DNA from 3 places in the Brevibacillus sp. IT-7CA2 genome. Region 2 is predicted to be linked to each of the others. Evidence: riboswitches for the same ligand, from Rfam matches in the RefSeq annotation. Region 2 holds a riboswitch; each other region holds the start of a gene.
The links. Region 2 has a riboswitch for lysine ahead of ACM6JA_RS27020 (aspartate kinase). Riboswitches for the same ligand answer to the same signal wherever they lie in the genome.
Positions count from the first base shown of each region.

Region 1: linked by a shared signal. The riboswitch ahead of ACM6JA_RS17080 (amino acid permease) and the one ahead of ACM6JA_RS27020 (aspartate kinase) in region 2 are both predicted to bind lysine.
Region 3: linked by a shared signal. The riboswitch ahead of dapD (2,3,4,5-tetrahydropyridine-2,6-dicarboxylate N-acetyltransferase) and the one ahead of ACM6JA_RS27020 (aspartate kinase) in region 2 are both predicted to bind lysine.

Region 1 is NZ_CATKQT010000033.1:100,314-106,405, forward strand. It holds gene ACM6JA_RS17060 (TolC family protein) at 1-159, opposite strand, end outside; gene ACM6JA_RS17065 (hypothetical protein) at 377-523, opposite strand; gene ACM6JA_RS17070 (hypothetical protein) at 516-707, opposite strand; gene ACM6JA_RS17075 (hypothetical protein) at 857-1,720, opposite strand; gene ACM6JA_RS17080 (amino acid permease) at 1,939-3,387, opposite strand; lysine riboswitch at 3,501-3,686, opposite strand; gene ACM6JA_RS17085 (DinB family protein) at 3,771-4,265, opposite strand; gene ACM6JA_RS17090 (CGNR zinc finger domain-containing protein) at 4,434-4,991, shown strand; gene ACM6JA_RS17095 (alpha/beta fold hydrolase) at 5,097-5,849, shown strand; gene ACM6JA_RS17100 (hypothetical protein) at 5,827-6,092, opposite strand, start outside.
Region 2 is NZ_CATKQT010000052.1:273,446-279,537, reverse strand. It holds gene uvrC (excinuclease ABC subunit UvrC) at 1-965, shown strand, start outside; lysine riboswitch at 1,068-1,255, shown strand; gene ACM6JA_RS27020 (aspartate kinase) at 1,487-2,728, shown strand; gene ACM6JA_RS27015 (YslB family protein) at 2,782-3,234, opposite strand; gene ACM6JA_RS27010 (succinate dehydrogenase cytochrome b558 subunit) at 3,664-4,275, shown strand; gene sdhA (succinate dehydrogenase flavoprotein subunit) at 4,295-6,049, shown strand; gene sdhB (succinate dehydrogenase iron-sulfur subunit) at 6,068-6,092, shown strand, end outside.
Region 3 is NZ_CATKQT010000011.1:709,518-715,609, reverse strand. It holds gene ACM6JA_RS09985 (GNAT family N-acetyltransferase) at 1-438, opposite strand, end outside; gene ACM6JA_RS09980 (flavodoxin) at 507-947, opposite strand; lysine riboswitch at 1,088-1,277, shown strand; gene dapD (2,3,4,5-tetrahydropyridine-2,6-dicarboxylate N-acetyltransferase) at 1,369-2,079, shown strand; gene ACM6JA_RS09970 (aspartate aminotransferase family protein) at 2,094-3,308, shown strand; gene ACM6JA_RS09965 (N-acetyldiaminopimelate deacetylase) at 3,312-4,445, shown strand; gene ACM6JA_RS09960 (hypothetical protein) at 4,719-5,318, shown strand; gene ACM6JA_RS09955 (DUF4912 domain-containing protein) at 5,431-5,793, shown strand; gene ACM6JA_RS09950 (glycoside hydrolase family 73 protein) at 5,905-6,092, opposite strand, start outside.

The DNA.
Region 1 (6,092 bases), on a different contig from region 2:
TATTGCCTGTTCGACTGCGAAATCTAGCGACAAAGGGGAAACATCCGTCTGTTCAGCAGTGGCCACGAGTGGTGCGGCCAGAGCCATATGGGCGCCACCTGTGAGGAGAGAAGTGACTAATGTTGTACTGTAAATGTGTTTGAAGAGCCTGGATTTCATGGGGCAACCTCCTGATCATATATACAAGAATTTGATAACGATTCTCATTATCAAATTCATGAAAAGTATATATTTCCAATAGAATTTCGTCAATAAGAAAATGTTTTTTCATCATGTTCTTGGTCAGAAATCCAAAAGGAATCCCCTTCAGGAAATAGGCAAAGTGAGCGTCTGCCCGTTTCCCCAAAGGGGATTTGTTCTTCGGGATGGGAAAGAACTATTCTTTGTCCCTGTTTTCTTTTTTTGCTGCAGCCGTCTTTGTAGTTTGGTCCAATGTTCCTTCCTTTGGTGTAAGGGAATAACCATGCATATTGCTTCCGTTATAACCCATGTCCGGTTTTTCCTTTGAGTTGCGATCAGTCATTTGCGTCCCCCTTATTTTGTCCAGTGGGTTCAGAGTCTTGCTGCACATACGGATTGTCGACGTCATTTGGTTCCTTGTCCAGATTGGTTCGGATTGCGAGTATTGGACTAGTTGGAGGTTGAGCGATCAGTCTGTCATCCAGTTGTTTGAAATCAGGCAGGTCGTTTTCGCGATTGTCATCCATGTTCATCTCCTCCTTTACGGGTTAGTATGTCCACCACCTGCCGGTCAATTTCCTTAACTGGAAAAGGAAAGAGACTGGTACTACACACGAAAAAACAGCCCCAGTCCCAGGAAGTTCGGGCGGAGGCTGTGACGATCATCTTTGTGCAGTTAACTCGTTTTCTTGGTCAGGATCTTCATAAAAGAGGCAAGATTCGTTTGTAGCAATGGTGTGAAGGTAGAAAAGGAAGCATTTTCAGCAAGCGTATTCATTTGACGAACAAATTCAGTGGCGTCCTTTGTATTTACATTCTCAAAGCGGTTAGCGATTTTTGTATTTTTTAAATCGGAGAGAAGCGTAGCTTGTTCGTTCCGGTATTGTGCGATCCAGTCTGGACGATGTTGCAGCTTTTTGACGAATTGAATCAGCATGCTTACCTTCTCTGTTTGATTGGTTGTGGCCGCTTGCATTTTTTTGTAGGCTTCTGGGTCATACCGTTCCATCAGCTTGGACGGATTAACATAGTCGTTCGGCGCCCCATGTGGTTTTTGCGGAAGCTCTACGTAGCTGACACTGCCAGTTGCAGGGTCAACCTTTCGTGTTTTGGCAACGCCAGCGAGCAGATGCAGGGTATCCAAAAATTCAGCAGCATTTTTTTCATCACCCATGTATTGGTCCGCCAAATATTTACCTTGGGTTAAACCGACTTCTACCAAAGCAGCTCTTTCTTCATCGGTGTAGGAGGATTGGGAGTTGAAAAAATTTTGCTCCAGGATGTGGTCAAAGGCTTTGCGAGCCTCGGGTGGTTTATCTGCGAAAATTTTATCCAAACGCTCATTAATTTCTGTGCTAAAGAAAAATTGGACGCTGTGATGTTCGATGGCATCAGCAGGTAGCTCGCGTGCCTTGTGTGAACGAAGATCTACAGTATCGGGCTTGGGCAATCCCAGACTAGTTCCTGTCACCATCTTGGGTGCAGGTTGGTTAGTTGGAAGCTTGGGGGTTAGGTAGCGGGAATACGATTGGATTTGCATGTTCTACTCTCCTCACATGGATTCATGTTCAGTCGTGATGGCAGGAGATCTTGTTACCTTTTATCAGATGACTGGTATGAGTTGTGAGAACGGAAGGAAACGGATCTCAATTGCTTCTTGTCTATACTATCGGCTATTTTTAGTCAGTTTTTAATATGCTGGCAAACAGGAAAAAGGACTCCCGTTCAGATAACGGAAGTCCGTATTTTTTTCTTCGATTATTTCGTGTATTCATCCATGCTGAAGTCTACTTGTTCTAGAGGGACGAGCTTGGTTTTTTGCGTGATTTTATAAGCGAGCCAAATGATTAAGAAGAGTGGCAGGCCAATGTAAGAGACCAGGACGCCATACCAGTCGATCATTCCACCCATGAATGCGGAGTAGTTTTGCCCGAAAATAACGATACAGCAAATGATGAAGGCAAAAATCGGTCCAAACGGGAACCACTTTGCCCGATAAGGTAATTCACTTAAGTCACGGCCCTGAGCGATATACGCTTTGCGGAAACGGTAGTGACTAATGGCAATTCCCAGCCAAGCGATGAAGCCTGACATACCGGAAGCATTCAAAAGCCATACATACACTTCGCCTTCCCCAAACAAAGAGGACAGAAAAGCAAGGGCGCCGATGAGCGCAGTCAAGATCAAGGCATTGATCGGTACGCCGTTACTTGTTACTTTTGCGAACCATTTTGGTGCGTTTCCTTCTTTCGCCAAGTTCCACAGCATGCGTGTAGAGGCGTACATGCCAGAGTTACCAGCAGACAATACTGACGTGAGAATAACGGCATTCATGACGGATGCTGCAAAAGCAAATCCGGCATTTTCAAATACAATCGTAAACGGACTGATCGCAATATCCGTAAGGTCGCCACTGATCAGATTTGGATTATCGTATGGAACCAACAACCCGATGATCAAAATAGCGAGGATGTAGAAGAGTAGGATGCGCCAAAAAATTTGACGGATGGCCTTTGGAATGTTGCGGGCAGGGTCTTCGCTCTCCCCAGCTGCGACACCAACCAGCTCTGTCCCTTGGAAAGAGAATCCGGCAATCATAAAGACACCGAGCAGGGCCATGAAGCCGCCATTGAATGGCGCGTCGCCTTTGGTGAAGTTTTGGAAGCCGACTGCTTGGCCGCCCATAATGCCAAAAATCATCAACACACCTACAATAATAAAGACGATTACTGTTACTACTTTAATCAAGGCGAACCAATATTCAGATTCTCCATAGGCTTTCACTGACAGGAGATTCAAGGCAAACAGCAATCCGAGGAACAAAGCGCTCCACACTATCGCTGGGGTATCCGGGAACCAATATTTCATAATGAGTGCGGAAGCTGACAGCTCGACGGCAATGGTAATGGCCCAGTTGTACCAGTAGTTCCAGCCGAGAGCAAAACCGAGAGATGGATCGACGAACCGTGTGGCATACGTCGAAAACGAACCGGATACAGGCATGAAGGCTGCCATTTCCCCCAAGCTGGTCATTAAAAAGTAAACCATGATACTAATGGCGAGATAGGCGACTAAAGCTCCACCTGGTCCGGCGGAATGGATCGAGCCTCCACTCGCGAGAAACAATCCCGTCCCAATCGAGCCGCCGATAGCGATCATCGTCAGGTGTCGGGCTTTTAAACCACGTTGCAATTGATTTTGTGACATAAGCTGCTTGCACGACCTTTCATGATTTTTGAGAAGGAAGGTCGGAAACGAAAAAACCGCCATAGCCAAAAAAATGGCATAGGGCGGTATCATCCAATCCCCACCAAGCCTTCACTGAAGATAGCTCACCACGTTTGCTTGGCATGCAAACGTGACAGTTCTGCCCCTTTCGAGTACAGCCCCAACCCAATCGCACAGAGACGCGATATGAGCTTCGGCGGATTTTCCTTACCTGGAGTCATTGATTTTCTCTGAATCTCGTACAGGATGATATAAAAGCCGCGACCTCTATCCTCACCGTGAAAGATGAGGATAACATGTATGAAGTTATGTGATTCATCAACTATAAAGGATTGTTTATGATTAATCAATGTGAAATTTTGTTATTCAAAAGAGCGTCTGGCAGGCCAGGAGCCTTGCAGCTTGCGAATTTGGACGATTTGTCCCGTATGAAACGCATCATGCAGGACCAGACTCATCACGGTTTGGTAAATGGGCGTATAGGTAGCCGTCTGGTTTAACTCCTCATCCGTCAGCAAGGAAAGCTTTTCATGAATGTGGCGATGGACGCTTTCCATGCGCAAGAGGGTCGCTTGCCAAGCGTCTTCGTCATTCGGACCGCCGGATGGGATGAAGGTATCATCGTTCGTCTCAGCGGAGCCAAGAAATTCAGTGCCCAGTAGACGATGCAACAGGCGTTCTTTGTAATAAAGAAGGTGGCTGACGTTTTCCCAGATTGTGTTGGCTGCTTCTCCCACAGGGCGCCAGTTGGCCTCCGCTACTGATACTCCGGAAAGCGCTTCTTTTAAGGGTGGATACCAGTCTTCCTTGTCATACGTACATTCCCATCCGTGCAAAAGCAAATCCTTCCGATTCATACGCTTCCTCCTCGTCTGTGAAACAGATTGATGAAACGCTATAATAGCAGTAAGAAACAAAGGTGTAACCAACTAATCATATTACGGTAGTTACATATAAAGATTACCATATCCTATATGGTCATACAAGAGAGAAAAATGAGGGGTTTAGTCAGGAGAGATGATGACATGGACTGGCTTTGTATCGATTTTTTAAATAGTGATTGGCGGGATTGGCGAGGTTCTGGTCGTTGGGAAAATCGTTTGGAGAACCAGGAATGGCTGTCATCGTTTTTGCAAACATACAAGCTAACCGCTCCGCTGCCGATGAATGAGGAGTGTGCCGCTTCACTTTTGCAGCTGCGCCAACGTTTGCGACGTATGCTGGAAGCCGTTGTCCGTGGAGACCGAATCCAAGAGGAGGACCTTGAGGAATTGAACAGAGTTTTGGCTCTCGCCCCTTTTCATATGCAGGTGTTGTATGTAGAAGAGGAGGGTAGCTACAGGCAAAAGCAATCCAGCCAAGCAGAGGGCTGGCCCCTCGTCATGGCACAAATTGCAGCTTCTTTCGCAGAGTTGCTTGCCCCGCAGCATCTGGAGCGAATCAAAATATGTGACAACGAGGATTGCCGCTGGGTGTTTTATGATGAAAGCCGCAACCGGGTGCGCCGCTGGTGTGATGACAAAATGTGCGGAAACTTGATGAAGGTGCGCCGTTTTCGCGAGCGGCAAAAGGAAAAAGGCTAATGGAGCCAGTACCAACGACCGTCCGGATTTTGTCTCTGACGGTTTTTTCTATGTTTGAGACATAATAAGTAGCATATACATGGGAACGGAAACGAGGTGGGTGGGATGAGTCAAGCACGCAAAAAGTGGTTACAGGCACTCGTATTGGTGACACTTGGAGCGATTTGTCTGGCTATATGGTATTTGCAGCCATATCAGCCTGATCAGGCAGCGTTAACGGCCATGCAAGGCGGTGAAGGGATTACGGTCATGGATACGAATGACTGGATTATTTTCCAAGGCGGGGAGTCACGCGAACCGGGACTCATCTTATATCCGGGAGCACTGGTCAAACCGGAGAGCTATGCACCGATTGCCCGTGCCTTGGCAGGCTCCGGCTACCATGTTTTTCTCGCACGAATGCCGCTGAATTTGGCTGTAAGTGATATGACGCGAGCCACACAAGTATTGAAGGCGTACCCGAATAAAACGTTTGTCATCGGAGGACATTCGCTTGGTGGTACTATGGCAGCTCAATTCGCAGCAAACCACCCGGACCGAATCAACGGCGTGTTTTTACTGGGAGCGTATCCGAACAGTCAGGGGAACTTGAAGAAGGTGAATTTACCTGTACTGTCTTTGCTCGGGTCTCGCGATGGAGTGATCAATATCGAAAGGTTTATGGAGAGTAAGCAATATTTGCCGGATCGTACCGTGTACATGTCCATAGAAGGGGGGAACCACTCCCAGTTCGGAAGCTATGGATCGCAGGAGGGCGACCAGCCCGCTGCCATTACCCCGCAAGAGCAGTGGCAGCAAACGGTGGCAGCAATCAAGGATTGGCTGCTTAATGAGGTTACGATGATGAATGTGGAATAATACCGGATACAACACCTGTAATGCGAATGTTTTCCGAGGGGAGTAGCATGGGGGTGTCTTGCTCACGTGTGGTTGTAAACAGACATTCCAATGGATTGATGTCTGCTGCGATGCGCACAAGGAACTGCCCCTCCTGTCGGATCAACACAGGTCTGTCTTTTACAGGCTCCATCGAAAAGTCTGAGATCAAGAGAGCATCTCCGGGAAAAATACCGAGACCACGAAGGCCATCATCTCGCATGA
Region 2 (6,092 bases):
AGACGACTTCCTTTCCATACTATGGTAGCGAAACCGAAGACTTCATGTCTTATGTGAGCCAGTTCTACTACGACAAGCAAAATGCGCTGCCAAAAGAAATTTTGCTCCCGGAAGAGAGTGAACCGGAGCTTTTGAGTGAGTGGCTGGGCATCAAAGTCCACGCTCCCAAAAGAGGCAAAAAGCATGAGCTCGTGAAGATGGCTTCCGAGAACGCCCGTATTGCTTTGCAGGAGAAGTTCGCGCTGATGTCCAAGGACGATGCTCGTACGGTCCAAGCGGTACACAATCTCGGTCACATTTTAGGGGTTCCGGTTCCTCATCGAATTGAAGCGTTTGACAACTCCAACATTCAGGGAACAGAGCCAGTGTCTGCGATGATTGTGTTTACAGACGGCCGTCCTGACAAAAAGGAATACCGCAAATTCAAGATCAAAACCGTCGAGGGACCAGATGATTACGGCTCCATGCGGGAAGTCGTTCGCCGTCGATACTCTCGCCTGCTGAAAGAAAACCAGCCGATGCCTGACCTGATTGTGATCGATGGTGGAAAAGGCCAAATCAGTGCGGCCATGGACGTCCTGGAAAATGAGCTGGGCCTCTATATTCCAGTCTGTGGACTCGCGAAGGACGAGAAGCACCGCACTGCTCAGCTCATGTACGGAGATCCGCCAGAGCCTGTAAATCTTAGACGGGATAGCTATGAGTTTTATTTGTTGCAGCGCATCCAAGATGAAGTCCACCGATTTGTTATTACGTTCCACAGACAATCCCGGACGAAAACGATGCTCTCCTCACAGTTGGATGAGATCCCGGGTATCGGTGAGAAACGACGCAAGCTGTTGTTCTCACATTTCGGCTCGTTGAAAAAAATGCGCGAGGCGACCGTTGAAGACTTCCGTCAATTAGGGATCGGCGACAAGCTGGCGAAAGAAATCATCGGGCATCTGCGCAAGCTGGACACATAGCAAATGTGACTTTTGGAACAACCTCTAAAAAGGAATTGATCCATTTTTAGACTCATGATATAATCCGATTCAAACAGAATAGTTAGCCTCACTTCCATTATGGAGTGAGGTAGAGGCGCGAAAACCAAGAGTACCACCCTGAGATCGGGTATCTGTGAAGGGGACGGGAAAGGGGAATTCGCCGAAGTGTGGAGGGAAACCCGCTTTTCTCCATGCTGGGTCTGCGTTGAACAAATGCAGGACTGTCATCTGCACAATGACCAATTGTCAGATGGAGAGCTATCTCACGGTGTGTCAATGTGAGTTTTGATGGTGTTTACTATCAATCTTCGTTGTCCGCGTGTATTGGGAGGGAGGAACCGGTATGTCGAAACAGTAGGCAGCGGCAGGTCTTATTCCTTGTCGGTGCCTTTTTTGTAAAATAAAAATGTAAGACTTTTCCTTATAGAGAGAATAGTGAAAAACCATACGATACGAGATATATACCAACATTGGATATGAGAAAAAGGGAGAGAAGCCGCATGGGGTTGATCGTGCAGAAATACGGAGGCACTTCTGTAGGTACCATTGAGCGAATTTTACGAGTTGCGGATCGAATTATCAGCTACAAAGAGGAAGGGCATGATGTGGTAGTCGTTGTTTCTGCGATGGGGAAATCTACTGACGTGTTGGTAGACATGGCCAAGCAGATTAGCGCATACCCATCCGAGCGTGAAATGGATATGCTGCTGACCACGGGGGAGCAGGTATCGATCGCGCTTTTGTCGATGGCCTTGCATACAAAAGGCTACGACGCCATTTCTCTTACGGGCTGGCAGGCTGGAATTACCACGGAGGCGATTCACGGAAGAGCACGGATCAAGCAGATTGATCCAGAGCGGATTCAATCCGAGCTCGGCCGTGGTCGTGTGGTGATCGTGGCAGGATTCCAAGGGATCAGTGACGAAGGTGAAATTACGACGCTCGGCCGCGGTGGATCGGATACATCTGCGGTTACACTCGCAGCGAGCTTGAACGCTGAGAAATGCGAAATCTTTACGGACGTGTCCGGGGTGTACACAGCTGATCCGCGAATGGTTCCAGCTGCGAGCAAGCTGGATACGATCTCGTATGATGAGATGCTGGAGCTGGCGAACCTCGGTGCAGGGGTTCTTCATCCAAGGTCAGTAGAGGCTGCGAAAAAATACAAAGTAAGGCTGGTCGTCCGCTCCAGCTTTACTGCCGAAGATGGTACGTACGTTGAGGAGGTTGCCAACATGGAAACAGGAAGAGTAGTAAGTGGAGTTGCACACGATGAAGATGTAGCCAAAATCACGGTTGTCGGCATGCCTGCCAAGGTCGGGACGCTCTCCCGTCTGTTCAATACGCTAGCGGACAATCAGGTGAACGTCGATATCATTATCCAAAGCTCCTATGATGCGTCTGTTACGAACATTTCTTTTACAGTTGCAGCGGATGACCTGAAAAAAGCACTGGATACGCTGGACAGAAACAAAACCGAGCTTGGCTTTGAAAAAGTCGATTTCGAGGAAGGCTTGACCAAGGTATCGATTGTTGGATCGGGTATGATCAACAATCCAGGGGTAGCTGCCGAAATGTTCCGCGTCCTGGCTGAAAAAGAAATTTCTATTAAAATGGTATCTACGTCTGATATCAAGGTTTCTTGCGTCATTCCAGCAGCCTTGACAGAGCTGGCTGTTCGCAGTCTTCATTCGGCATATGGTCTGGATGTCGAGGAAACCGCGGTCGTGCACGGAGTATAAAACATGGATGGATGCTCCCTCTCCCTTTGTTACAGGTAGAGGGGGCATTTTCTTCATGACGCTACTTGCACAGATATCCGTATGTCTGAAGGGCTTTCCATTTCGATTTTGCTGAATGCTTCTCTTTCTTTCCACTGCTCAATCATACCAGCGATGATCCCAGCCTCAAAAGAAAGACTGCATCCTAGTCTCTCTATAGACTGATAGCTAAAAATAGAATGAGTGAGCGAATAGACGATAGTTTGCCCGGTCTCCTCTACGACGTCTAACTGGCCTAATCCGAGCCGAATAAAAGGCATAATCGGGCCTGTTGCAGATTGAATAGGGATTTGGCGTCCCATATTTTTTCCTATCCAATAGAGAATATGGTTTTCACTATCACCTAGCAGGGTGCTGGTCAGCGTTTCGCGTAGAAGATGATAGCCAAGATAGGGCATGTTCATTCTTTCCGCATAGGGAATGGTCTCCGGCGGCAACAGTGCTGCAAGCTGATCCTTCTCTTTCATATGTGCTTCCCTCCTGTCTGTACTAGATTATGAGGAGGGGCTCATATTCATGACATCGTAATAGAAAAAATAGCTAGACTAAACAAAGTTATTCTATCAATGTATTTAGTACATTGATTGTCTTGACGCTCTGTGTCGACAAGAGTACAATTGGATTTGGTCAAAGTTTTGCCCAACTTTTTCTCGAATTTTGACACATTCCGACAAATTCATATGATCTAGCGAACGCAGTCTTTTTGTGAACAGCGTCAAGATGCTCTTCATAAAATGATCGTGGCGGTTTTGCTATGTCTAATGGGTGAGGCAATGGGTTAGGATATTGGGGAAAGGTCTATCAAAACGGTCGAAAACCGTTTTGGGCCGCTTGCGGTGATGCTTGACGTTTTTCACAGAATTGAGAGTTACATACATTGAAAGGGGGACCATTGTATGGCGAAAGGCCATAGCTTTCTCAGTCACAAGCTACACTCACTTCTTGGTTTGTTTCCGATCGGGCTCTTCCTCGTGTTCCACTTGACCGCCAACTATCAAGCGACTCGTGGACCTGAAGCTTTCAACCAGGCAGTAGGCTTCATTGAAAGCCTTCCATTTCTGTTAGTACTTGAATTTGCCTTGATCTACCTCCCGATCCTGTTTCACGCAGTTTACGGTCTCTACATTGCGTTCCAAGCGAAGCATAACGTAGGGAACTTCGGTTACTTCCGAAACCAAATGTTCTTGTGGCAACGCGTTACAGGAGTCATTACCCTCATTTTTATTGTTTGGCATGTTTGGGAAACCCGTATCCAAAAAGCACTGGGTGCACACGTGGATTATGACATGATGGCAAACATTTTGAGCAGTCCTGCAATGATCGTATTCTACACAATCGGGATTATTAGCACGACTTTCCACTTCTCCAACGGACTGTGGTCGTTCCTGGTTCACTGGGGAATTACAGTTGGGCCGCGTTCCCAACGCATTGCAACATTCCTGACTTTGGGCGTATTCGTAATTGTAACCTTCATCGGCTTGCGTGCGATGTCGGCTTTCATTTTGTAGGGATAGGGGGACAAAACTCATGGCAAAAGGTAAACTGATCATTGTCGGTGGAGGTTTGGCCGGCTTGATGGCTACCATCAAAGCAGCAGAAAAAGGCGTTCCTGTTCAGCTGTTCTCCCTGGTTCCGGTAAAACGTTCCCACTCTGTCTGTGCGCAGGGCGGTATTAACGGGGCGGTAAATACCAAAGGGGAAGGCGACTCCACATGGGAGCACTTCGACGATACAGTATATGGCGGAGACTTCTTGGCAAACCAACCGCCAGTTAAAGCAATGTGCGATGCAGCACCTGGCATCATCTATATGTTGGACCGTATGGGCGTTATGTTTAACCGTACGCCAGAAGGTCTGTTGGACTTCCGTCGTTTCGGGGGAACCAAACATCACCGTACCGCTTTTGCGGGTGCGACCACTGGACAACAGCTCTTGTACGCATTGGACGAACAAGTACGCCGTTATGAAGCTGAAGGTCTGGTAACCAAGTACGAATATTGGGATTTCCTCGGAGCCGTTTTGGACGATACAGGAACCTGTCGCGGGATTACTGCGCAAAACATGCGTTCCGGTGAAATTCAATCCTTCCGTGCGGATGCCGTTATTTTGGCAACAGGCGGACCTGGTATCATCTTCGGTAAATCGACTAACTCGATTATTAATACAGGTACAGCAGCGTCTGCGGCGTATCAACAAGGGGTTATCTACTCCAATGGTGAGATGATCCAAATTCACCCAACTGCAATCCCTGGCGACGACAAGCTGCGTCTGATGTCCGAGTCTGCTCGTGGTGAGGGTGGCCGTGTATGGACGTACAGAGACGGTAAGCCTTGGTACTTCCTGGAAGATAAATACCCTGCATACGGAAACCTGGTTCCGCGTGACATCGCGACTCGCGAAATCTTCTCCGTTTGCGTAGATATGAAGCTGGGTATCAACGGCGAAAACATGGTATACCTCGACCTGTCCCACAAAGATCCAAAAGAACTGGATGTAAAACTGGGCGGTATTATCGAGATTTACGAAAAATTCGTTGGGGATGACCCACGTAAAGTTCCAATGAAGATTTTCCCTGCGGTTCACTACTCCATGGGCGGTATGTGGGTAGACTACAACCAAATGACCAATATCCCTGGTCTGTTTGCAGCAGGTGAGTGCGATTACTCTCAGCACGGTGCAAACCGTTTGGGTGCGAACTCACTCCTGTCCGCGATCTATGGCGGTATGGTAGCGGGTCCAAAAGCAATCGAGTACATCAAAGGCTTGAACAAATCCTCTGATGATCTGTCTTCCACGCTCTTCGATGGCTTTGCTAGCCAAGAGCAAGCGAAATACGACAGCATCCTGAAAATGGACGGAACAGAAAATGCTTACCTGATCCACAAGGAATTGGGTGAGTGGATGACTGACAACGTAACGGTAGTACGTTACAACGACCGTCTGCAAAAAACGGATGATAAGATCGTTGAACTGATGGAACGCTACAAGAAAATCAACATCAACGATACAAATAAATGGAGCAACTCTGGTGCGGCGTTTACCCGTCATCTCTGGAACATGCTCGCACTGTCCCGCGCGATCACGATCGGTGCGCTCAAGCGCGACGAGAGCCGCGGTGCTCACTACAAGCCTGATTTCCCTGAGCGTGATGACGAGAACTTCATGAAGACGACAATGGCGAAGTACAATGCTGAAACGACTGCGCCTGAAATCTACTATGAAGACATCGACGTATCCCTGATCGCACCACGTAAACGTGACTATACGTCTGACAAGAAATAAGAGAGGAGGAAACTGATCATGGCAGAAAAATTGATTCATTTGA
Region 3 (6,092 bases), on a different contig from region 2:
CAAGACGCGAATGGAAGCTTGATTGCGAGGCATAACAGCAGCTTGTACCCTGTGCAGTTTAGCATCAGAAAAAGCAAAATGAAGGGCGAGATTTACTGCTGATGTCGTATAGCCTTTGCCATTGCACTCCTGATCCATAAAGTAGCCAATCGTAGCATTTTGCCAAGCACCGCGTGCGACATTCGACAACGCTACACGTCCAATCATCTTACTGGATTCTCGGGTAAATACGCCGAAAGCATAGGCTGTGCCACGTTCAAAATCAATCTGTGCTTGCGAAATCTGTTCTTGCTGTCCTGGGAGGGTCAGAAATGACGGGGGGCGGATCGGTTCAAATGGTTGGAGAAAGTCATGATTACGCAGCCGAAGCTCTAGGAGCACGGCTGCGTCTTGTTGTTGGAGAGGCCGTAAGAGAATCTCGTCCGTATGTAGTGACATGAGATCAATCCTCCTTAAAAAGTTGGATTGATAGTATATCATGTGCCAGAGTATTTGGGAAACATCAATTAGCCGAGCAATTCAGCAAACGATACCCCAAACGCTTTGCAAGTTTCCACTTCTTTGGCAGTAGGAGAAAGCTCGATTTTCAAACCTTCCAAAGGAGTTTCCGCACCACGCTCGCTTGCCTTTTTCAGCAAAATATCAACAGCTGCACCGACATGCTCGTAAGCGGAGTCGCAAGAGCCAAAAGCAACTACCTTTTTCCCGCTGAGGTCAATATCGTCCATTTCCTCATAAAAATCCATGCATTCGTCTGGCAGTTCGCCATCGCCCCATGTGTAGGCACCAAGCAAGATTCCATCGTAAGCTTCGAGTTCTTTTGCGTTCGCATCCATCACTTCTTTTATCTCCAGCTCAGCACCAGTTGAACGAATACCTTCTGCAATTGCTTCAGCAATTTCCTGAGTATTCCCTGTCATGCTCGCGTATACCATCAAAATGCTCATAAAACGGAAAACCTCCAATTAGATAATGAGTATCATTCTCACAAATAAAATTAATGAAAATGAGAATCGTTGTCAATAACTTTTTTCTTATTGCCACGTTTCATTGATTTTGGTAGAGTTAAATAAAATTATAATAATGTACTCTAAATAGAGGTGCGCCGAAGAAGAGTAAGTCTTTTCGTAATCTGCCAGGGGGCAGGAGAAGGAAGAAAGGCTAAAGCGCCGAAGCTTATGCTATGCCCCTACGTAGCACGGGCTGGGGTGTCTCATGAAAAATGATCATCCTGTCACAAGGGACCTCAAGTCTTTTTGTGGAGCGCTATTTATGATTTGCTTATGTAGTATCAAAAGCAATGAGATAGCGAATGCACTCATTGCTTTTTTTGATTTACCATGCTGTTATTTTGAGGAGGATGTAACTATGAACATGATGGATGCTAACGAAATTATCGCGTTTATTCAAAAAAGCGAAAAGAAAACACCAGTGAAGGTATATGTGAAAGGGAACCTGGAGGGAATCGACTTCGGTGCGAGCTCCAAAGCTTTCATTACTGGTCCTACTGGTGTTGTTTTTGGTGAGTGGAAAGAGATTGAGCCAGTGCTCGCGGCTAACGCAGACAAAATTGAAGATTATGTGGTAGAAAGCGACCGTCGCAACTCCGCTATTCCATTGCTGGATACAAAAGGGATTCAAGCGCGTATTGAGCCAGGCGCAATTATCCGTGACCAAGTGACAATCGGTAACAATGCGGTCATCATGATGGGTGCTTCCATTAACATCGGTGCAGTGATCGGTGAAGGTACGATGATCGACATGAATGTTGTAGTAGGTGGACGTGGAACCATCGGGAAAAACTGCCACATCGGCGCGGGATCAGTTATCGCGGGCGTTATCGAGCCGCCATCTGCACAGCCAGTTGTTGTCGAGGACGATGTTGTCATCGGAGCAAATGCTGTCATTCTGGAAGGTGTACGCGTAGGAAAAGGTGCTGTCGTTGCAGCGGGTGCTGTCGTGATTGAAGATGTACCTCCATACGTAGTAGTTGCGGGAACACCTGCACGTGTGATCAAGCAAATCGATGAAAAAACTCGTTCCAAGACAGAGATCAAGCAGGAGCTACGTCAGCTGTAAGGGAGAGAGTGCACATGGACTGGCGTTCGCTCGATGAACAATATATCGTCTCCTCTTACAAAAGACTTCCGATTGCCATAGAAAAAGGCGAAGGAAATTACTTGTACGATACGAACGGGAAGAGCTATCTCGACTTGTTTACCGGACTCGCGGTAAACGTTCTGGGGCATTCTCATCCGCGCATTGTACAGGCTTTACGTGAGCAGGGAGAGCGCTTCTTGCATATTTCCAATGTATTTTTAAACAAGCCGGCTATTCGATTGGCCGAGCGTTTGGTTGCGAACAGCATTAGTGGGAAGGTTTTTTTCACCAACTCTGGTGCAGAGGCTACAGAGACTGCGATCAAGCTGATTCACAAATGGACGAAGAACGAGGGCGCAGGTCGTGAAGGCATCGTTGTCTTACGCAACAGCTTTCACGGGCGAACACTCGGAGCAGTGCGTTTGACGAGACAGGCTCACGTCTATCAAGACTTTCCTCAGCCGGCTTTTCCTGTTTATGAACTGGATGTGGAGGACACGGAAGGATTGCGAGCGATTTGCCAAGAAGCAAGGCCTGCTGCGGTCCTCATGGAGCCAGTCTTGGGTTCCGGCGGTGTCGTGCCGTTAACGGAAGCATTCTTGCGAGAGGTAGCTGTGATCTGTGAACAAGAAGGCATGCTCTTTGTCATGGATGAGATCCAGACAGGAATGGGCAGAACAGGAAAGCTGTTTGCTTATGAGCATGCAGGCGTAACGCCAGACCTTATCCTTTTCGCCAAAGGTATAGGGGGAGGGCTTCCCCTCGGCGGTGTCATCGCTGGTCCAAAGCTGATGAACCAGTTCAAACCGGGGGATCACGGAACGACGTTCGCACCATCACCACTGTCTGCTGCCCTGGGGAATGTCGTGTTGGACGAATTGCTTGATCCAGCCTTCATCGCTCACGTAGAAGAAGTGATTACGTACCTGTGGTCGGGCTTGGAAGCATTGCGTACTCGTCTTCCGGATCAGCTGCAATCCCTTCGCGGAAAAGGCTTGATGGTTGGAATTCCACTCTCTTCCACCCCGGAAGAGGTCAGCCACTTGCAGCAAGCGTTGCTTGACGAAGGAATTCTCGTTGACGTGACGCAGAAAACGATTGTTCGTTTGCTTCCGCCACTGACGTTGACAAAAGCCGATGTGGACCGTTTCCTTGCCGTGTTTGAGGAGCATTTAAAAGTAAGATCAGGTACGAAAAAGGAGGCGTAGGGTATGACGACTTCCTTGTTTACACAAATTCGACGAGACCTGCACCAAATACCGGAGCCAGGCTTCGCTGAAGTGAAGACGCAACAATACTTGCTCGATTATTTGAAGAAGCTACCTCAGGAGCGAATCGAGATCAAAACGTGGCGGACAGGCATTTTAGTCAAGCTGGCAGGAACAAAGCCTAAACGATTAATTGCCTGGCGGACGGATATGGATGGCCTGCCGATCGTAGAGGAAACGTCCTACCTGTTTCGCTCGCTTCATGAAGGATACATGCATGCATGCGGGCATGACGTGCATATGGCAATTGCTCTTGGCCTCCTGACGCATTTTACCCAGCATCCGATAGCAGATGATTTGCTGTTCCTCTTTCAGCCGGCAGAAGAAGGTCCTGGCGGTGCTGAGCCGATGATGGGAAGTGAAGAGTTTGCAGGGTGGCGACCGGACTGCATTTTTGCCTTGCATATCGCGCCAGAATATCCAGTTGGTCATATTGCGACGAAGCCAGGAATTTTGTTTGCCAACACTTCTGAGTTGTACATTGATTTGGTTGGCAAAGGTGGGCATGCAGCCTTCCCGCACAAGGCGAATGACATGGTGGTTGCAGGAAGCCATCTTGTGACACAGCTTCAATCGATTATTTCGCGCAATATGGATCCATTGGATTCAGCTGTCGTAACAATTGGCAAGCTGGAGAGCGGGACGAAGCAGAACATCATCGCGGAGAAGTCCAGGCTAGAAGGGACCATCCGAACCTTTTCTATGGAATCGATGGCACTCGTCAAGAGCCGCATTGAATCTCTCGTTAAGGGAGTGGAAATAGGCTTTGATTGCCAGGCAGCGATTGACTACGGGGTTGGCTACTGCCAGGTTTACAACGAGGAGCAGCTAACGACAGACTTCATGCAATGGGTACAGGAACAATGTGAAGATGTAACTCTCATTACCTGCAAGGAAGCCATGACTGGAGAAGACTTCGGTTACTTTTTGAAAGAAATTCCCGGCTTTTTGTTCTGGCTGGGTGTGCAAACGCCATACGGCTTGCACCATTCCAAAATTGAGCCGAACGAAGACGCGATTGAGGTGGCTATTCGACTGGTCTCTCGGTATTTTACATGGCTTTCGCAACAGGAGTAGCAGGTGTCAGGAGCAAAAAAAGAGTGGCTGGATAGCCGCTCTTTTTTCTGTGTCATTCCCAACCGTATTCTGGTCAAGAGTAAGAAGTAGTTACTAACATCTCTGTGCATAAGTCTTTCTTCCTAAGGTTTTTGTGCTTGTGGATATTGTGGATATTGTTGAAAAAACTTATCAGGGCAGCACAACTATTTCCTTTTCCAAACGTATAAACTAGAGAGAAGAAATTCCGGAAAAACAAGCGCTGCCGCGCACACATACAGGAGGATTATTGACATGAAAAAAGCATGGTTATCGGCCCTGTTGGCGTTGACTGTAGCAGCAGGGGTGGGGAGCACTACTGCGCTGGGAGAGGGTGCGATGCGCGTATTTTTCGGTGCGGAAACCGTAGCGAGTGAAATGCCAGCATCCAAGGCCGAATCGGTAGAAACAATAGTGAACAAGCTCGGTGGTTTTGCCGATTACGATCAGCAATCTGGCAAATTGCAAGTGATTAAGCCAAACGTAAATATTATTGTGGTCGAAGGAATTCAGCAGACCCGCAATAAAAATGTCGTTTTCAGCAACCCTGTCAAAGGATACAGCGACAAAAATGTACCTCGTACGTTTAACGTGTTCGTAGAAGTTGATGACGCGCCTGTAGCCAAAGACTTGCGCATGCAACTCGTGTTGGTCGGACCGGATGGCAAAGAAGTGTCTAAAGGGAAAGAGTGGAAATACTCCACACAAAATGCAAACAGCTTCTATTTTTCTGAGCCTTTTGTATCTACGAAACTCGAAGCATACGGCACTTATAAAGTACAAGTTCAAATGAAATCCGAGAAATTCACTTCTTATGTAACCGTCGGGGAAAATACATTTACAGTTGGACGTTAAAAATTATGGCTTGGATGCGTTTCCACTTTGTATGTCCCCGTGCTATAATATACGGAAAAGCCAATATACTTGGTGATAGTAAGTACATGAAAGAAAGGAACGATGGGAGCGAATGGAGACAAATCCCCCGCGATCGTCCACGGATGTAGAAGGCCCGAGTATACGCATTGCCTGGAAAGATGAGCAATCCATTCAGGCAGAGTGGAGCATGACGAAGGAGTTCGAGCAAGAAATAGAGCGAAAGTTTGCTATTCCGTTTGCTGAACTGCCTTTTGTCCTACGCCTTTTTGATGTGACGTACCGCAAAGAGATCCGAAATGATGGCACTGACCTTTACACTGATTTTGATATCAACCACCGTTCTTCCGAATGGATTTTGTACGGAGTGACGCAAGGATTGGAATATTGCGTCGATCTGGGAATTCGGATGGTGGACGGAAGGTTTTATTCGCTGTCCAGGTCTCAAATGATTTGATCAACGTGCTCAAGCAATGTACGACTGAGGCAACTGCATTTTTATACGGAACAGCCCCATTATCCACGAGATTTGCTTGTGGCAATGGGGCTTTTGATTTTTATTTATGACTCATGGCTTCTCTCGTTGTTTGTCCAGCAGTCGCAGGGCAACCGCTAAAACAGCCCATACTGGCATTGGTTCGTCTAACTTATTTAGCCATTCAGGCGAGGTCAGCAAGCCCTCCTGCAACGCTCGATTGCCCAGTTCCAATTTCCAGGGAGGAAACACCTGTGGCACTTCTGAGGCGAATTGATCGT